DNA from 3 places in the Leifsonia poae genome. Region 3 is predicted to be linked to each of the others. Evidence: predicted binding sites of a transcription regulator. Region 3 holds the regulator's gene; each other region holds the start of a gene.

Region 1 (5,976 bases), 990 kb from region 3:
GCGAGTCCGGCTCCGGCGATGACGACGGTGGGCTGGGTCATGGCGTCCTCCTGTGTGAGCGGTGAGCGGTGAGCCGCGCGCAGTGCGCGGCGCATCCACTGATCTCAGCATCCACTCATCTCACGGGGCCCGCCAGACCCCCACACCATCTGCACACCGACGTCTCACAGGCAGGAATCAGCTAACGCGCAGATAATGGGATCATGAACGCCGGACCTCGCATTCTCATCGTCGACGACGAGCCCAACATCCGCGACCTCCTCACCACCAGCCTGCGCTTCGCCGGGTTCGCCGTGCGCGCTGTCGGCAATGGTGCCCAGGCCATCTCCGCGGTCCTCGAAGAGGAGCCAGACCTCATCATCCTCGACGTGATGCTGCCCGACATGAACGGGTTCGGCGTCACGAAGCGCCTCCGTGGCGCGGGTTACACCGCGCCCATCCTGTTCCTCACCGCCAAAGACGACACCGAAGACAAGATCACCGGTCTCACCGTCGGCGGCGACGACTACGTCACCAAACCGTTCAGCCTCGACGAGATCGTCGCCCGCATCAAAGCCATCCTTCGCCGCACGATGCAGGCCGACGAAGACGCGGTCATCCGCGCCGGCGAGCTGACCATGGACCAAGACACCCACGAGGTGTTCGTCGGCGACACCGCCATCGAGCTCTCCCCCACCGAGTTCAAGCTGCTGCGGTACCTGATGCTGAACCCCAACCGGGTGCTGTCGAAGGCGCAGATCCTCGACCATGTGTGGGAGTACGACTTCAACGGCGACGCCGGCATCGTCGAGTCCTACATCTCCTACCTGCGCCGCAAGGTGGATACGCACTCCAGCGAGCCGCTCATCCAGACCAAGCGCGGCTTCGGGTACATGCTCAAGGCGGCCAAGGCGTAAGCCCAGGTATCGTCCGTAAACTGGCGGCCTGATGCACGCACGCCTCCTCGACCGCTGGAACGCGATCTCCCTGCGCACGAAGATCACCGGGGTGACCGTGCTGATGCTGACGCTCGGGCTGCTGGTCACCGGTATCGGCACGATGACCATGCTGAAGCCGGTGCTGCTCTACCAGCTCGACGCGCAGCTGGTGGCCGCCTCGCAGCCGAACAACCTCAACGCCAACCTGTTCTCGTCGAGCTCGGGCGACGACAAGATCGCTTCCGACGGCAGCGCCTCCAGCTTCTTCACCGCGCTCTACGACTCCGACGGCAAACTCATCCGGTCGAACTGGGGAAACATGCCGGAGGCCAGACGGCCCGACATCCCCAAGACCCTCAGCCTGATCAAGGGCAAAGAACTCAGCCAGGCGGCCTACAATCTGCCGAGCGTCGACGGCCACACTCTTTACCGCGCCCTCGCCCAGACGGTCACCCTCACCACCTCGCCGGGAGCACTGGGCACTGCGGTCGTGGCCACGTCCACTGGGCAGATCGACACCGTGATGGCGAGCTTCCTCGCGATCTTCCTCGGATTCGGCGTGATCGTGGTGATCGTCGGCGCGGGACTCACCCGCATGCTCGTGACGACGACGTTCGCCCCACTGCGCGGCGTCGAGGAGACCGCTGCGGCCATCGCCGACGGCGACTTCAGCCAGCGTCTCGGCGGCGCCACACCCAACACCGAGGTCGGCCGGCTCAACCGCTCCCTCAACACGATGCTCAATCGAATCGACCGCGCCTTCAACGACCGAGCGAAGACCATCGAGCAGATGCGCCGCTTCGTCGGCGACGCCAGCCACGAACTGCGCACACCGCTCGTCTCAGTGCGCGGCTACGCCGAGCTGTACCGGATGGGCGCCCTGCAGACCCCGGAAGACGTGGCGCAGGCCATGGACCGCATCGAGAAGGAGGCCATCCGCATGGGCGGCCTCGTCGAAGACCTCCTCGAACTGGCCCGGCTCGACGAGACGAAACCGCTCGACCTCCGGCCCGTCGACCTCGTGCCGATCGCGCGCGACGCGGCGATGGATGCGATGGCCGGCTCCCCCGGACGCGTCGTGACGGTGCTCACCCCCGACCCCATCCTCGGCCCCCTCCGCCCCAGGGTCGACCCCGGGGAGCCCGGCGTCGACACCGTGCCGTTGCTGATCCCGGACACACCGGGCAAGGTCTCCAATGCCACCGGTCCGATCGCGTTCGCCGGGGCGACCCTGGCCCGGCTTCGCCGGCGGCCCCGTCGTGTCGGCGGCCCCCTGCCAGCGATCGAGTCGACCGAGCAGGTGATCCTGCCGCCGCATCCCATCGCCGAGCCGGCGATCGTGCTCGCGGAGGAGAACAAGATCCGCCAGGTGGTCACCAACCTGATGGGCAATGCGCTGCGCTTCACGGCGAACGACAGCCCGCTCGAGATCATGGTGCAGGTGAACCATCAGACCGATCGGGCCGTGCTCGAAGTGCGCGACCACGGCGAGGGCATCCCGCCGCAGATCCGCGAGAAGATCTTCCAGCGGTTCTGGCGCGCCGACACGTCGCGCGCCCGCGAGACCGGCGGCAGCGGGCTCGGCCTCGCGATCGTCTCCTCGATCGTCGCCGCCCACAACGGCACCGTCGAGGTCGTCGAAACCGAGGGCGGCGGGGCGACCTTCCGTGTCTCGCTGCCGCTGGCGCCGACCAGCGCGCACGACACGGGCCCCACCATCGTGCCGTCCCTCACCCGCTGACGCGCATCCGCTCGGCCGCCTCGTCTCGTCTCGCCTCGTCTCGTCTCGTCGAGGTGTCACGAATCGCCGCGTGACCATCCGGTCGCACGGCGATTCGTGACACCTCGTCACGGGCGGCGACGGCAACGGAAGAGGGCGCCTCCCTTGCGGGAGACGCCCTCGTGTCGAACGGGTCGGACTTAGAAGTCCATGCCACCGGTCGGGTCGCCGGCCGGGGCCGGGTTCTTCTCCGGCTTGTCGGCGACGACGGCCTCGGTGGTGAGGAACAGGCCCGCGATCGACGCAGCATTCAGCAGCGCGGAGCGGGTGACCTTCACCGGGTCGTTGATGCCCGAGGCGAGCATGTCGACGTACTCACCGGTCGCGGCGTTGAGGCCGTGACCGACGGGGAGGTTGCGCACCTTGTCGACGACGACGCCCGGCTCGAGACCGGCATTGAGGGCGATCTGCTTGAGCGGAGCCTCGATGGCGACCTTGACGATGTTCGCACCGGTCGCCTCGTCACCGACGAGCTCGAGCTTCTCGAACGCGGTCTTGCCCGCCTGGATGAGGGCCACGCCGCCACCGGCGACGATTCCCTCTTCGACGGCGGCCTTTGCGTTGCGGACCGCGTCTTCGATGCGGTGCTTGCGCTCCTTGAGCTCGACCTCGGTGGCGGCGCCGGCCTTGATGACCGCGACACCGCCGGCGAGCTTCGCCAGACGCTCCTGCAGCTTCTCACGGTCGTAGTCGCTGTCGGTGTTGTCGATCTCGTTGCGGATCTGGGCGACGCGACCCGCGATCTGCTCGGGGTCACCGCTGCCCTCGACGATGGTGGTCTCGTCCTTGGTGATGACGACCTTGCGGGCGGTGCCCAGCAGGTCGAGAGTCACGTTCTCGAGCTTGAGGCCGACCTCTTCGGAGATGACCTGGCCACCGGTGAGGATGGCGATGTCCTGCAGCTGCGCCTTGCGGCGGTCGCCGAAGCCGGGGGCCTTGACGGCGACCGACTTGAAGATGCCGCGGATCTTGTTGACGATCAGCGTGGCCAGGGCCTCGCCGTCGACATCCTCGGCGATGATCAGGAGCTGCTTGTTGGCCTGGATCACCTTGTCGACGATCGGCAGCAGATCCTTGATGTTCGAGATCTTCTGGTTCGCGATGAGCACGTAGGGGTCTTCGAAGACCGCTTCCTGGCGCTCGGGGTCGGTCACGAAGTACTGCGACAGGTAGCCCTTGTCGAAGCGCATGCCCTCGGTGAGCTCGAGCTCGGTGCCGAAGGTGTTCGACTCCTCGACGGTGACGACGCCCTCTTTGCCGACCTTGTCGATGGCTTCGGCGATGATGGCGCCGATCTCGGTGTCACCGGCGGAGATCGAGGCGGTCGCCGCGATCTCTTCCTTGGTCTCGACCTCTTTGGAGTTCTCGATCAGCTCGGCGATGACGGCGGCCGTCGCCTTCTCGATGCCACGCTTGAGCGTGATGGGGTCGGCACCGGCTGCGACGTTGCGGAGACCCTCCTTGACGAGGGCCTGGGCCAGAACGGTGGCGGTGGTGGTTCCGTCGCCGGCGACGTCGTCGGTCTTCTTGGCGACCTCCTTGACGAGTTCGGCGCCGATCTTCTCGTACGGGTCGTCGAGCTCGATCTCCTTGGCGATGGACACGCCGTCGTTGGTGATCGTGGGGGCGCCCCACTTCTTCTCGAGGACGACGTTGCGGCCGCGCGGGCCAAGCGTCACCTTGACGGTGTCGGCCAGGATGTTCAGGCCACGCTCGAGGCCGCGGCGCGCGTCCTCATTGAAAGCAATGATCTTTGCCATGGTTGTTTCTCGTCCCTCCCGGACGTCTGCGAAAGATGCGAATCGTTAGCACTCGATCAGATGGAGTGCTAAAGCGATTCTGGCACTCGGGGCTGCCGAGTGCAAGACGAGCGCCGCCGGTTCGCTCACAACAGAAGGAGCGCCGCCCCTCGGGGAGGGGCGGCGCTCGATTCTGGTTGGTTGCTGCGTGCTACGCCGGTCGCACCGACTCGGCTTGCGGGCCTTTCTGCCCGGTGCCGACTTCGAAGACGACCGCCTGGCCCTCCTCGAGGACCTTGTAGCCGCTCATGTCGATCGCGGAGTAGTGGACGAAGACGTCCTGTCCCCCTTCATCGACGGTGATGAAGCCGTAGCCCTTCTCAGCGTTGAACCACTTCACGGTTCCGTTCGCCATGCATTACTCCCATTGCTGTGTTTCCTCGCTCCGGCCCATCACCAGCGCGTTGAAACCAGATACTAATGCTTTCAATCCAAGTAATCACTAGTGATTTTCGCAATGGGACGCTGAACGACCCGAAAACAACGCAAGTTAAACAAGTACGAAACAAAACGGCCGACCCGCCGCGGTTTCCTGACGCCGGTCAGCCTGTGAAGTCGCTGCCGACCACGACCGTGAGATCGGCTCCGGTCGCCGCGTAATCCTGCGTCAACGCCACGGTCGCGCCCGGCAGCGACTGGGCGACGCCCAATGCCGCCGCCTGGTTCTTCGCATCCGAGTAGTAGACGATCGTCTGAGTGAGGTTGGTCGCGTCGGCGTTGGCACGGGCGCCCACCTTCCAGCCGGCGGCAGTGAGGATGTCACCCACCTTGCCCGCGAGGTTCGCAGTGCTTGTGCCGTTCAGCACGTTCACGGTGAGCGCCGGGTTGACGGTCGGAACGATCGTCGGCGTCGGGGTGGACGACACGCTCGGCGACACTGAGGCGCCGCCGATTCCGCCCTTGAACGAGATGCTCCCGTTCACCAGGGAGAGCGTGAAGACACCGAGACCGATCAGGACGACGGTCGCCAGGGCGGCCCAGCCGAACCCGATCCATCCGCGACCCTTCGCGCGGGGAGCGCGGTGCGCGCCGACGCGGCGGAGGTCGTCGGGAATCGAGTCGAACCGGTCCTTGGGGTACTTCTCTGCCATCGTGTGCGTGGTCCTCAGTCGTCGGACGCGAGGGTCCGGGTGCTCCGGGCGGCCATCCGCGCTTCGCGCAGACGCTGCAACCGCTTGACGAGCATGGGGTCGTGCTGCAGGGCGGCAGGGGAATCGATCAAGGCGCCGAGCAGCTGATAGTACCGCGCCGCCGACAGGCCGAACTCCTCACGGATCGCCTGCTCCTTGGCACCGGCGTGCCGCCACCACTGCCGTTCGAAAGCGAGGATCGCGGCGTCGCGCTCGGCCAGCACCGAACCGGTCGCGGAGGGGCGCGCCTGGTCGTCTGCCGCCGTAGCCATCCCGCCACCTCTCCTGCCGTCGCCGTGCGGGCGCGCCCGCTGTTCGCGGTTCATCCTATTTGCGCGATTCTGTGTGTT
Region 2 (5,976 bases), 1.2 Mb from region 3:
CATGAGACCGGTCAGTTCGAGGTCGAAGAACTCCGCCACGCGGCGGCCGGTGCGGGCCCCGGCGAGGCGCATCGTCACGTTCTGCTCGCGCGGCCTGGCCTGAGGCGGCCCGGCCGCGAGGAACCGGGCGAGCCGCGACTGCGCCGCCTGGTAGGCATTCGCGAGGTCGCTGTTGTATTTCGCCTTCTGCTTGAACCGCAGCACCAGCGCCTTCAATTTGGTGTGTTCCTCATCCCAGCGACGGCGGAGTTCGTCGAGCCGCGCCATCCGTTCGTCCCGCGCAGCGTGGTAGCCGGCGAATCCGCCACCGTGCGTCCACGTGGTGTTACCCGCTGCGCCGAGCTCCAGTGTGATGATGCGCTCTGCTGCATTCGCAAGCAGTTCCCTGTCGTGCGAGACGACGAGAACGGTCTTGGGCGTGGCCCGGAGCTGCTCCTCCAGCCACCGTTTGCCTGGAACATCGAGATAGTTGTCCGGCTCGTCGAGCAGGAGCACCTGCTCCGGGCCGCGCAGCAGGGCCTCCAGCACCAGCCGCTTCTGTTCACCGCCCGAGAGCGTCGTCACATCGCGGTGTTGAGCACGCTCGAACGGGATGCCGATGGCCGCGATAGTGCAGCTGTCCCAGACCACTTCCTGGTCGTATCCGCCTGCATCCGCGTACTCTGCGAGCGCCGAGGCGTACGCCAGCTGCGTGTCGGTCTCATCGCGTGCGATGATCGCCTCTTCAGCGGCCGCCAGCGCGTCCGCCGCGTTCCGCACAGCGCGGGGCGCGACCGACACCAGAAGGTCGCGCACTGAACGTCCGTCGCGAACGTGTCCGATGAACTGGTCCATCACGCCCAGGCCGCCGTCGATGCCGATGCTTCCTGCATCCTGGCCGACCTCGCCCCGGATGATGCGCAGCAGCGTGGACTTTCCGGCCCCGTTTGCACCGATCAGGGCCGCGACGGTGCCATCACCCACGCGGAACGACACGTCGTCGAGCAGCGGGCGGCCATCGCCCAGCGCATAACCGATCCCCGACACGTCGATGTAGCCCACGTGAGTTCCCTCATCCGATGCGAGCCCGGCCTCCGGGCGCCCGTGTCGACCGAGCCTTCCAGCCTAGACGGCGGAAACACGAGATGCCAGTCTCTGCGGAGCCTGCGCGGGACCCGCCGAGACCGGCATCGCGCGAGGCGTCAGCGACGGTAGTTGGGCGCTTCGACGACCATCTGCACATCGTGCGGGTGCGACTCTTTGAGCCCGGCCGCGGTGATGCGCACGAACTTGCCGCGCTGCTTGAGCTCGGGGATGGTGCGGGCGCCCACGTAGAACATCGACTGGCGCAGCCCGCCGATCAGCTGATAGGCCACGGCCGCGAGCGGACCACGGTAGGGCACCTGGCCCTCGATGCCTTCTGCGATCAGCTGCTCATCGCTCGGAACGTCCGCCTGGAAGTAGCGGTCGCGTGAGTACGAGGTCTTCTTGCCCCGGGTCTGCAATGCGCCGAGCGAGCCCATCCCGCGGTAGTTCTTGAACTGTTTGCCATTGACGAAGACGAGGTCGCCTGGCGATTCGTCGCACCCGGCGAGCAGGGAGCCGAGCATGACGGTGTCAGCGCCGGCGACGAGGGCTTTCGCGATATCGCCCGAATACTGCAGGCCGCCGTCGGCGATGAGCGGAACCCCGGCCTCGCGCGCCGCGAGGGAAGCCTCGTAGACGGCGGTGACCTGCGGGACTCCCACACCGGCGACCACGCGGGTGGTGCAGATGGAGCCCGGGCCGACGCCGACCTTGATCGCGTCCGCACCGGCGTCGATGAGCGCCTGTGCGCCCGAGCGCGTGGCCACGTTGCCGCCGATGACATCCACATGGGAGGCGCGCGGCTCGGACTTGAGCCGTCGGATGATGTCGAGCACACCGGCGCTGTCACCGTTGGCGGTGTCGACGACGATCACGTCGACTCCGGCGTCGACGAGCGTCATAGCGCGGTCCCAGGCGTCGCCGAAGAAGCCGATCGCGGCGCCGACACGGAGACGGCCCTCGGCATCCTTGGTGGCGTTCGGGTATTTCTCGCTCTTGTCGAAGTCTTTCACCGTGATGAGGCCGCGCAGCTTGCCGTCCGCGTCGATGAGTGGAAGCTTCTCGATCTTGTGCTGCGCGAAGATCGCGACGGCCGAGTCGGGGTCGATGCCGACCGGCGCGGTGATGAGCGGCTGGCGGGTCATCACATCGCGGACGAAAGTCGTAGTGCGTTCGAACGGCGAGACGAATCGCATGTCGCGGTTCGTGATGATGCCGACGAGTGTTCCGTCCCCCTCGACGACGGGCAGACCGCTGACCCGGAACTGACCGCACAGTGCATCCACCTCTTCGACGGTGGCATCGGGTGTGGTGGTGACGGGGTTCGTGATCATCCCGGACTCGGAGCGCTTCACCTTGTCGACGTAGGCCGCCTGGTCTTCGATCGAGAGGTTGCGGTGCAGGATGCCGATGCCGCCGTGCCGCGCCATCGCGACGGCCATGCGTGACTCGGTCACCGTGTCCATCGCGCTCGACAGCAGCGGAGAGGCCACCGTGATGCGCTTGGTGAGGCGGGAGGACGTATCCGCCTCGCTCGGGATGACATCGGTGTGCCCGGGCAGGAGCATCACGTCGTCGTAGGTCAATCCGATGAAGCCGAACGGATCCGTCTGATCCATTTCACCCCTTTTGCGTCGCGAGAATGGGAGAATCCGCCCGCCTCGGCGCCACGGATAATCAATGGTAACGGCAGAATGGCGGGGTTTTATTCCGTGCGGCCGGCCGGGATTCGCTGCAGAGACGACGAAGGCCCGGATGCCGAAGCATCCGGGCCTTCGCGGGGGCTGTCGTCAGCGGACGACGACGGCCAGAACGTCGCGGGCGGAGAGGACGAGCAGGTCGTCGCCACCGAACTTGACCTCGGTTCCGCCGTACTTGGAGTAGATCACCTTGTCGCCGACGGCGACGTCGAGCGGGATGCGGTTGCCGTTGTCGTCGATGCGACCGGGGCCCACGGCGACGACTTCGCCTTCCTGCGGCTTCTCCTTGGCGGTGTCAGGGATGACCAGACCAGAAGCAGTGGTCTGCTCAGCCTCGACCTGCTTGATGACAATGCGATCCTCGAGCGGCTTGATGGAGACCGACACGGTTGACCTCTTTCTTACTAACACTGACTAGACGAAGACTGGAGTTAGCACACTCGCACTGAGAGTGCTAAGTCGAGTTTAGAGGGTTCATTAGCAGTCACGCAACGTGAGTGCCAAGAGGGTAGCGTGAAGGCATGGAACGCTCGGAGCTGCTCGAGGTGCTGTCCGCCGACGGCCTGCGGTTGCTCGACGCCCTGCCGCCCTACCGTTCGGCCGACGATGTGCTCAGAACAGTGAGCGATCTGCGCAAGGCCGGGCACTCCCCAGCCCTGGTCGCCGCCGTTCTCACACAGGCGAAACTCCGGGCGAAGGCGCAGTCGAAGTTCGGGCCGTTCGCCGATCGCATGCTGTTCACCGAGGCGGGACTGGAGCAGGCGACCCGCCTCGCCGTCGCCGCCCGGCACGCCGGCCGGTTCGCATCGGCCGGGTTCGGCCGCATCGCCGACCTCGGCTGCGGCATCGGCGGCGATGCGATGGCCGTGGCAGCTCTCGATCTGGAGGTCACCGCCGTGGAGGCGGACGAGGTGACGGCCGCGATCGCCAGCTACAACCTCGCGCCGTTCTCGAACGCCACCGTGCTGCACGATCGGGCCGAGAACATCGACCTGCGCGGTATCGACGGCGTTTTCCTCGACCCGGCCCGCCGCACGGCCGGCCACGGCCAGACCTCGCGCATCAGCGACCCCGACGACTATTCGCCGTCTCTCGGCTTCGCCTTCGAAATCGCCACGGGGCGATCGGTGGGGGTGAAGCTCGGCCCGGGTCTCGATCGCGACCTCATCCCGTCGTCCGCAGAAGCGCAATGGGTTTCCGTTGACGGGCAGCTGGTGGAGATGGGCCTGTGGTTCGGCGCGCTCGCCCGCCCGGGCATCCGACGCGCCGCCCTGCTGGTCACCTCGGACGACGCCCACGAGTTGACGGCCTCCCAGGACAGCGAAGACGCCGACACCGGACCGCTCGGCGAATACCTCTACGAACCCGACGGCGCCGTCATCCGCGCGCGCCTGATCGGCGATCTCGCCCGCGCGCTCGACGCCCGGATGCTGAGCGACGGCATCGCCTACCTCACCGGCGACACGGCGGTCAGCACCCCGTTCGCCGTCGGCTTCCGCGTGCTCGAGACGCTCCCGTTCCAGGAGCGAGACCTCAAGCGGGCCCTCCGCGAGCGCGGCATCGGCACGCTCGAGATCAAGAAGCGGGGGGTGGATGTCGACCCGGCCGCGTTGCGCAAGCGCCTATCGCTGAGCGGCACGGCCTCTGCCACGATCGTGCTCACCCGCGTCGGCGGCAAACACACGGCGCTCCTCGTCGAGCGCCTCGCCCGCTGACCCACCGACCGTGCGGCACGGACCGCCCCGCAACGACGAAGACCGGGCCGACGCTCGCGCGTCGCCCGGCCCTCGTGTGTCGGAAGATCAGTAGTTGTATCCGCTGGACGACAGCGCGAGGATCGCGATGATCAGCACGGCCCAGATGGCGAGCGAGAAGAAGATGCTCACGAAACCGGTGATGATACCGGTGAGCCAGAAGCCCTTGGCGGCCGGTTCCTTCTTCTTGCCGATGAAGCCGAGGATGACCGCGGCGACACCGAACGGGAAGCCGATGCCGTAGACCCAGCCGAGTACGACGCCGATGATGCCGCCGACCATCGACAGGATGCTGAGGATCGGGGACTTCGCCTGCGGGGCGTAGGGCTGCGCATAGCCGGGGGCGGGCTGACCATAGACCGGGGCGCCGTAGCCGGGCTGCTGGGCGTACGGCTGCTGCGGCTGGCCGTACGGCTGCTGCGGCTGGCCATAGGGCTGCTGCGGCTGGGCGTACGGCTGCTGCGGCTGGCCATAGGGCTGCTGCGGCTGGCCGTATGGCTGCTGCGGCTGCTGCGGCTGCTGGCTGTAGTCAGGCTGCGCAGTCGGTGCGACCGGAGGCGCAGGCGGGGCGACCGGAGGCGCGGGCGGAGCGTCGGAGACGGGCGCGGCAGGCGGGACCGGCGGAACGGCACCCGTGTTCTGCTCGGCCGCAGGGGCGGGCGGAACTGCGCCAGTCTGAGCGTTGGGATCCACCGGCTCGGCGGGCACGTTCGGATCGGTCATGAGGCCAATCTCCTTTTCTGAGAAACTGCTGTAGCGCTGCAATAGTGGCAGGCGGGTCTCAGAGGTGTCAACGAAGATGGCCCCCCGGTCGCGCCATCCCTTCAGACTATCCGTCGAGCGGCGTTTCATGCGGTACTTCGCAGAATTCGGCACGACGGTACGAGAGGGCGTCGTACCGCTCGCTCAGCCCTCGACGTGGATCCGGGTGACCGGCAGTGTCGAGTCCGCCGCGAACCCGAGCGTGCTCGGCGGCCGGCCGGCCATGATCAGCTGCGCACCGAGAGCCGCGATCATCGCACCGTTGTCGGTGCACAGCGACAGGGCCGGGATTCGCAATGCGACGCCCGCCGCCGCCGCACGTTCCGCCGCGACCTCCCGAACCCGCGCATTCGCGACGACCCCGCCGCCGAGCAGCAGCCGGGGGACCCCGTGATCGCGGCAGGCCGCCATGGCCTTCGTGAGGAGCACATCCACCACCGCTTCGCGGAAGCTCGCGGCGACGTCGGCGACGGGAACGGGTTCGCCCGCATCCTGCCGCTGCTCCACCCAGCGCGCGACCGCGGTCTTGAGGCCGGAGAACGAGAAATCGTAGCGATGGGCCTCGAGGTCTTTCGGCTTGGTGAGGCCACGGGGGAACCGGATGGCCTTGGGGTCGCCATCGACCGCCACCCGGTCGATCTGTGGCCCTCCCGGGTACGGCAGGCCGAGCACTCGCGCCACTTTGTCGAAGGCTT
Region 3 (5,976 bases):
GTTCCCGGGCGGCAAGATCGCCAAGGTCGAGGAGCCCATGGTCAAGGCGGCCATTCTGGCCCCGAAAGACTATGTGGGCGTCATCATGGAGCTCTGCCAGAGCCGCCGCGGAACCCTGCTCGGCATGGAGTACCTCGGCGAAGACCGCGTCGAGATCCGCTACACGATGCCCCTCGGCGAGATCGTCTTCGACTTCTTCGACCAGCTCAAGAGCCGCACCGCCGGTTACGCCTCGCTCGACTACGAGCCGACCGGCCAGCAGGAGGCCGATCTGGTGAAGGTCGACATCCTGCTCCAGGGCGAGCAGGTAGACGCCTTCAGTGCGATCGTGCACCGCGACAAGGCCTACGCCTACGGGGTGCTGATGACCGGCCGTCTGCGGGAGCTGATCCCGCGTCAGCAGTTCGAGGTGCCCATCCAGGCTGCGATCGGGGCTCGCATCATTGCGCGCGAGAGCATCCGGGCCATGCGTAAGGATGTGCTCGCCAAGTGCTACGGCGGCGACATCACCCGCAAACGCAAGCTGCTCGAGAAGCAGAAAGAGGGCAAGAAGCGCATGAAGATGGTCGGCCGCGTCGAGGTTCCGCAGGAGGCCTTCATCGCGGCGCTCTCCGGCGACACGGAGAAGAAAGACAAGAAGTAGGCCCACCATGAGACGCTCCACGTTCACCGACGAGCCGGTCACTTATGGCGCTGTCGGCGGCACGCAGGCGGCGGATCTGCTGTACTACCCGCCGAAGGGTTACCGTTCGTTCGAGCGCCAGGCTCGGCTGGGCAGCGGGGACGAGCGGTTCCGCTCCGCCGTCACCGCGCTCATGACGTGGGGTGTGCAGCGCGGCAGCGGCATCCGGGTGACGGAGGCACGCGAAGGCACGGGCGTGCAGTACGAGGGCGTGATCTTCAACCCCGATGGGACCCCGGCCAAATTGCAGGAGCACCGCCAGAGTGAGGCGGTCTTCGCAGACGATGGTTCGCCGTACATCGTCAACGGGATGACCGCCGTGCTCAAGATCCCGTTCTGGCCGCTCACCGTCAGTGCGCCGATCCGTGTCGTGTATGTGGTGGACGAGCCGAACCGGGCCGGTTTCGCCTATGGAACCTTGCACGGTCATCCGGAGAGCGGCGAGGAGGCCTTCCTCGTCGAACTCCGCGACGACGGCTCGGTCTGGTTCGTGCTGCGTGCCTTCGGGCGCCCGTCGACGGCGTTCTACCGCCTGTTCTCGCCTGTGCTGCGGCTTGCGCAGCGGCGGTTCACCGCGCGGTATCTGCGTTCCCTGCTGCCCGTGCGGGCGGCCTGAGGTGCCGAGCGCGCTTCCGCTCGGGGATCCGGCGCCTGCCGACGGTCTGCTTCCGGCCTCGACTCTGGTCGGGGCCGACCAGCGTCGTCTCGGTGTCTACCTGCATGTGCCGTTCTGCCGTGTGCGGTGCGGGTATTGCGACTTCAACACCTACACCGCCACCGAACTGCGCGGCGTCTCCCAGAGCGAGTACGCGGGGCACGCGGTCGCCGAGGTCGCGTTCGCCGCCGGCGTTCTCGCCGCGAGCTCTCTTCCGGCCCGGCGCGTGTCGACCGTCTTCTTCGGCGGGGGGACGCCGACGATGCTTCCCTCCGGTGATCTCGCCGCGATGCTGGCAGCGGTCCGCGAAGCGTGGGGTCTGACCGACGATGCCGAGATCACCACGGAGGCTAATCCGGACTCCGTCGACGCACCATATCTGGAGAGTCTCGCCGCGGCCGGCTTCACCCGCGTGTCGTTCGGGATGCAATCGGCCGTTCCCCACGTGCTCGCAACGCTCGAGCGCACCCACGACCCGGAACGGGTGCCCCTTGTCGTGGAGTGGGCGCGCGCCGCAGGCCTGCAGGTGAGCCTCGACCTCATCTACGGAACGCCGGGGGAGTCCGTCGACGACTGGCGTCGATCGCTCGACGCCGCGATCGCCTGCGAGCCCGACCATCTGTCGGCGTACTCGCTTATCGTCGAGACCGGCACCAAGCTGGCCCGCCAGATCAAGTCCGGTGCCGTCGCCGAACCCGATGAAGACCTGCAGGCCGATATGTATGAGACGGCGGATTCGCGGCTCGGCGCGGCCGGCTACGACTGGTATGAGGTCAGCAACTGGGCGAAGGATGTGCACCACCGTTCCCGCCACAATCTGGCTTATTGGCAGGGACACGATTGGTGGGGTGTCGGACCAGGCGCGCACAGCCACGTCGGTGGGGTTCGCTGGTGGAACGTGAAGCATCCGGCCGCGTACGCGGGGCGCATCGTGGCGAACGAGTCGCCCGCCGCCGGGCGGGAGACCCTCGATGCGGAGACGCAACGGGTGGAGCGCGTACTGCTGCTGACACGCATCCGTGAGGGCCTGTCGACCGCTGAATTGGAGCCCGCGGGTCGGACGGCGGTGGCCGGGCTCATCGCGGACGGACTGGTAGACGCGAAAGCCGCCCTGCGCGGATCAGTCGAGCTGACCCTGCGAGGGCGGCTTCTGGCCGACACGGTGGTGCGCCGACTGCTGTCGGATGACTAGCTGAGGAACTTGATGGCGAGGGGGTAGGTGTAGAACTCACCCTGGTTCGCCCTCACCGCAGCGATGATGCTGAACACGATGTTGAGCACGGCGGCCGCGATGATGATGAAGACGCCGACCACGACGATCGACAGGATGCCGCCCACGATGTAGGCGATGAAGATCGTGATCTGGAAGTTCAGGGCCGTGGCGGTGTGGGCGCGCACGAACGGGCCCTTGTCTTTGAGCACGAGGTAGCCGATGAGCGCGGGGATCCAGTTGAACAGGATGCCGCCGATGTGAACGAGCGTTGCCCACAGTTTCTCGTCGGCGGGGCTGAGCTGCTGCGGCGAGCCGCCGTACGGCGGCTGGGGCGGCGGCGGGGGCGTTGCGGACATTGTGTTTTCTCCTAGGCTGCGCCGGAAGCGGCGGTGGACGGGTGGATATCGTCCCCAACCCTAAGGCAAACGGGCCGAAACTGAGAAGAAGCCGAGAGGATCATGTCCACTCGGCTTCGTCTCGTTACGCGAGTCGGCGTCGTCTCGTCACTTGATGAAACGGAAATTGACGGGGTAGCGGTACGTGCCGCCGCCGTTGACCCGCACGAAACCGATGATCGAGAAGACGAGGTTGACGATGTAGAGCGCCCAGGGGATCAGCGTGGCGAAGAGCCACCAGATCGGGGTGAACAGCAGGATGATCCCGAGGATGTACGAGACGACCCAGACGATCAGCCACGTGATCTGCCAGTTCAGGGCCTCCTTCGATTCCTGCCGGGTGAGGGCCCCGCGATCCTTGAAGACCAGGAAGATGATGAGCGACGGCAGGATCCACAGGATGCCGCCGAGGTGGGCGAACGACGCCCACTGCTTATCCTGGGCCTGGTCGAGCGGGGCGGCGGGCGCGGCGGCGTATTGCTGCGGGGGCACCCCCGGTTGCTGCGGGGGGACTCCGCCGTAGGGTTGCTGCGGCGGCACGCCCGGCTGCTGTGGGGGGACGCCGCCGTAAGGCTGTTGCGGCGGAACGGCTCCCGCAGGAGGCTGCGGGGGGAGCGGCTGCTGCGGGGGCTGCGGCGGCTGGGGCGGAACGCCGCTACCGGCCGCGGGATCGATCGGGGGCTGGTTCTGGTCGGTCATGATCGGTGCCTTTCGTTCGAGATCCATCGAATCGAACCGTCGGCTGGACGGGCCTGCCGATCAGTGCGTGCCACGCTGTTGTGAGATCGCACCCATAAGGTACTGCGCACGCTGTGGGCGGTGCAATCAGTCGGCGGGTGTGTCAGCGCGATATGATTAGCACTCAGGATCAGCGAGTGCTAAGCAATCGGGGGCACGCACACAGTCGGGAGGCGAGTCGGATGGTGTCTGATCGGAGCCTCGAAGTGCTGCGGGTCATCGTGCAGGACTACGTCGCATCCCGCGAGCCGGTCGGCTCCAAAAGCATCGTCGAGCGACACGCTTTCGGTGTCTCGGCCGCCACGATCCGCAACGATATGGCCGCCCTCGAAGAAGAAGAGCTCATCGCCGCGCCCCACACCTCGTCCGGGCGCGTGCCCACCGACAAGGGGTACCGGCTGTTCGTCGACCACCTGGCGGAAGTGCGCCCGCTCAGCCCGGCGCAACGCCAGGCGATCGAGGTCTTCCTCGGGCAGTCCGCGGACCTCGACGATGTGCTCGCCCGCACAGTGAGGCTGCTCTCCCAGCTGACGAACCAGGTCGCGCTCGTGCAGTACCCGTCCGTGTCGCGGTCACGCATCCGGCACATCGAATTGGTGATGCTGGCCCCGCGGAGGCTGCTCAGCGTGCTGATCACCGACTCCGGCGCAGTGGAGCAGCGGGTGATCGAGCTCGGCAGCGATCTCACCGATGAAGACGTCGCGGAGATCCGGGGCGCCATCAACGGCGCCGTCGCGGGTCTCTCGCTCAACGATGCCGCGACTCGGCTCCGAGAACTCCCCGCCGCGCTCACGGACCGCACGCGCGCATTGGTAGAACCGGTCGCGAGTGCGCTGCTCGACCAGATCGCGGCGAATCGCCAAGAGAAGCTGGTGATGGCCGGTGCCGCGAATCTCGTGCGCACCGAGCACGATTTCACCGGGAGCATCTTCCCGGTGCTGGAGGCGATCGAGCAGCAGGTCGTCCTGCTCCGGCTCTTCGGCGAGATGGCGACCGATCAGCACGGCGTTGCCGTCAGCATCGGCCGCGAGAACGCCCCTTTCGGTCTGGCCGAGACGTCGGTGCTCTCGAGCGGGTATACGGCGTCGGGCTCCGACATCGCCCGCCTGGGAGTGCTGGGCCCGCTCCGCATGGACTACTCCAACAACATGGCCGCCGTCCGTGCGGTGGCCCGCTACCTCTCCCGCCTACTGGGCGAATAGAAATCCGAACGAGAAGGAAAAGCCGTACGTGGCCGACCATTACGAAGTCCTCGGCGTTGAGCGCAACGCCACCCCCGACGAGATCAAGAAGGCTTACCGCCGTCTGGCACGGGAGCTGCACCCCGACGTGAACCCGAGCCCGGATGCGGCGGAGCGGTTCAAGCTGGTCACCCACGCCTACGACGTGCTCAGCGACCCGCGCGAACGGGAGCAATACGATCTCGGCCCGCAGCCCGGATTCGGTGGGGGCGGCGCCAACTTCGGTGGATTCGGCGACATCTTCGAGACCTTCTTCGGTGGGGGCGGCGGCGCGACCCGCGGTCCCAAGTCTCGGCGCGAGCGAGGTCAGGACGCGCTGCTGCGGGTGGAAGTCGAACTCGATGAGGTCGTGTTCGGCACCCACCGCGATTTGGAGGTCGACACGGCGATCGTCTGCGAGACGTGCAACGGCTCCTGCTGCCAGCCGGGCACCGCGCCCGTCACCTGCGACATCTGCCACGGCACCGGCAGCATCCAGCGGTCGGTCCGCTCCCTGCTCGGCAACGTCATGACCTCGAGTCCGTGCGGAACCTGCCGCGGCTACGGCACCGTGATCGCGACGCCCTGCGTCACCTGTCAGGGTCAGGGACGGGTCCGAGCCCGGCGCACGGTTCCGGTCGACATCCCCGCCGGCGTCGACACCGGTCTGCGGCTGCAGATGCCGGGCAGTGGCGAGGCGGGGCCTGCCGGCGGCCCGAACGGCGACCTCTACCTCGAGATCAAGGTGAAGCACCACGATGTGTTCAGCCGCGACGGCGACGATCTGCTCTGCACGCTCGAGGTTTCGATGACGGATGCGATCCTGGGCACCACGGCGACGGTCAAGGCGCTCGACGGCGACATCAGCCTCGACCTGAAGGCGGGGGTGCAGAGCGCTGACATCCTGACGGTGAAGGATCGTGGCATCACCCACCTGCGGGGCAGCGGTCGCGGCGATCTGCGGGTGGGCATCCAGGTCGTCACACCGACCAAGCTCGACCACAAAGAGCGCGAGCTGATCAAACAGTTCGCCGCCACGCACAAAAACGCCGAGCCCAGTCTCGCGCGGTTCC

Evidence for each region. Region 3 encodes HrcA, which represses chaperone genes, less so after heat shock. Its sites were predicted from a motif close to TTNGCACTCGNNNNNNNCGAGTGCNAA; they were not measured.
Region 1: groL (chaperonin GroEL) is a predicted target of HrcA. The motif match lies at 4,503-4,529, and genes of this name have one in related genera.
Region 2: groES (co-chaperone GroES) is a predicted target of HrcA. The motif match lies at 3,243-3,269, and genes of this name have one in related genera.

What each region holds. Positions count from the first base shown of each region.
Region 1 is NZ_JAIHLP010000002.1:1,329,115-1,335,090, forward strand. Features, by position in the region: gene K5L49_RS06990 (NAD(P)/FAD-dependent oxidoreductase) at 1-41, opposite strand, end outside; gene K5L49_RS06995 (response regulator transcription factor) at 204-896, shown strand; gene K5L49_RS07000 (sensor histidine kinase) at 928-2,658, shown strand; gene groL (chaperonin GroEL) at 2,838-4,457, opposite strand; gene K5L49_RS07010 (cold-shock protein) at 4,648-4,851, opposite strand; gene K5L49_RS07015 (LytR C-terminal domain-containing protein) at 5,039-5,587, opposite strand; gene K5L49_RS07020 (DUF3263 domain-containing protein) at 5,602-5,898, opposite strand.
Region 2 is NZ_JAIHLP010000002.1:1,546,887-1,552,862, forward strand. Features, by position in the region: gene K5L49_RS07970 (ABC-F family ATP-binding cassette domain-containing protein) at 1-1,041, opposite strand, end outside; gene guaB (IMP dehydrogenase) at 1,182-2,684, opposite strand; gene groES (co-chaperone GroES) at 2,856-3,152, opposite strand; gene K5L49_RS07985 (class I SAM-dependent methyltransferase) at 3,287-4,480, shown strand; gene K5L49_RS07990 (DUF4190 domain-containing protein) at 4,568-5,242, opposite strand; gene tsaD (tRNA (adenosine(37)-N6)-threonylcarbamoyltransferase complex transferase subunit TsaD) at 5,426-5,976, opposite strand, start outside.
Region 3 is NZ_JAIHLP010000002.1:334,321-340,296, forward strand. Features, by position in the region: gene lepA (translation elongation factor 4) at 1-643, shown strand, start outside; gene K5L49_RS02305 (DUF1990 family protein) at 651-1,298, shown strand; gene hemW (radical SAM family heme chaperone HemW) at 1,300-2,529, shown strand; gene K5L49_RS02315 (DUF4870 domain-containing protein) at 2,526-2,906, opposite strand; gene K5L49_RS02320 (DUF4870 domain-containing protein) at 3,054-3,644, opposite strand; gene hrcA (heat-inducible transcriptional repressor HrcA) at 3,866-4,885, shown strand; gene dnaJ (molecular chaperone DnaJ) at 4,914-5,976, shown strand, end outside.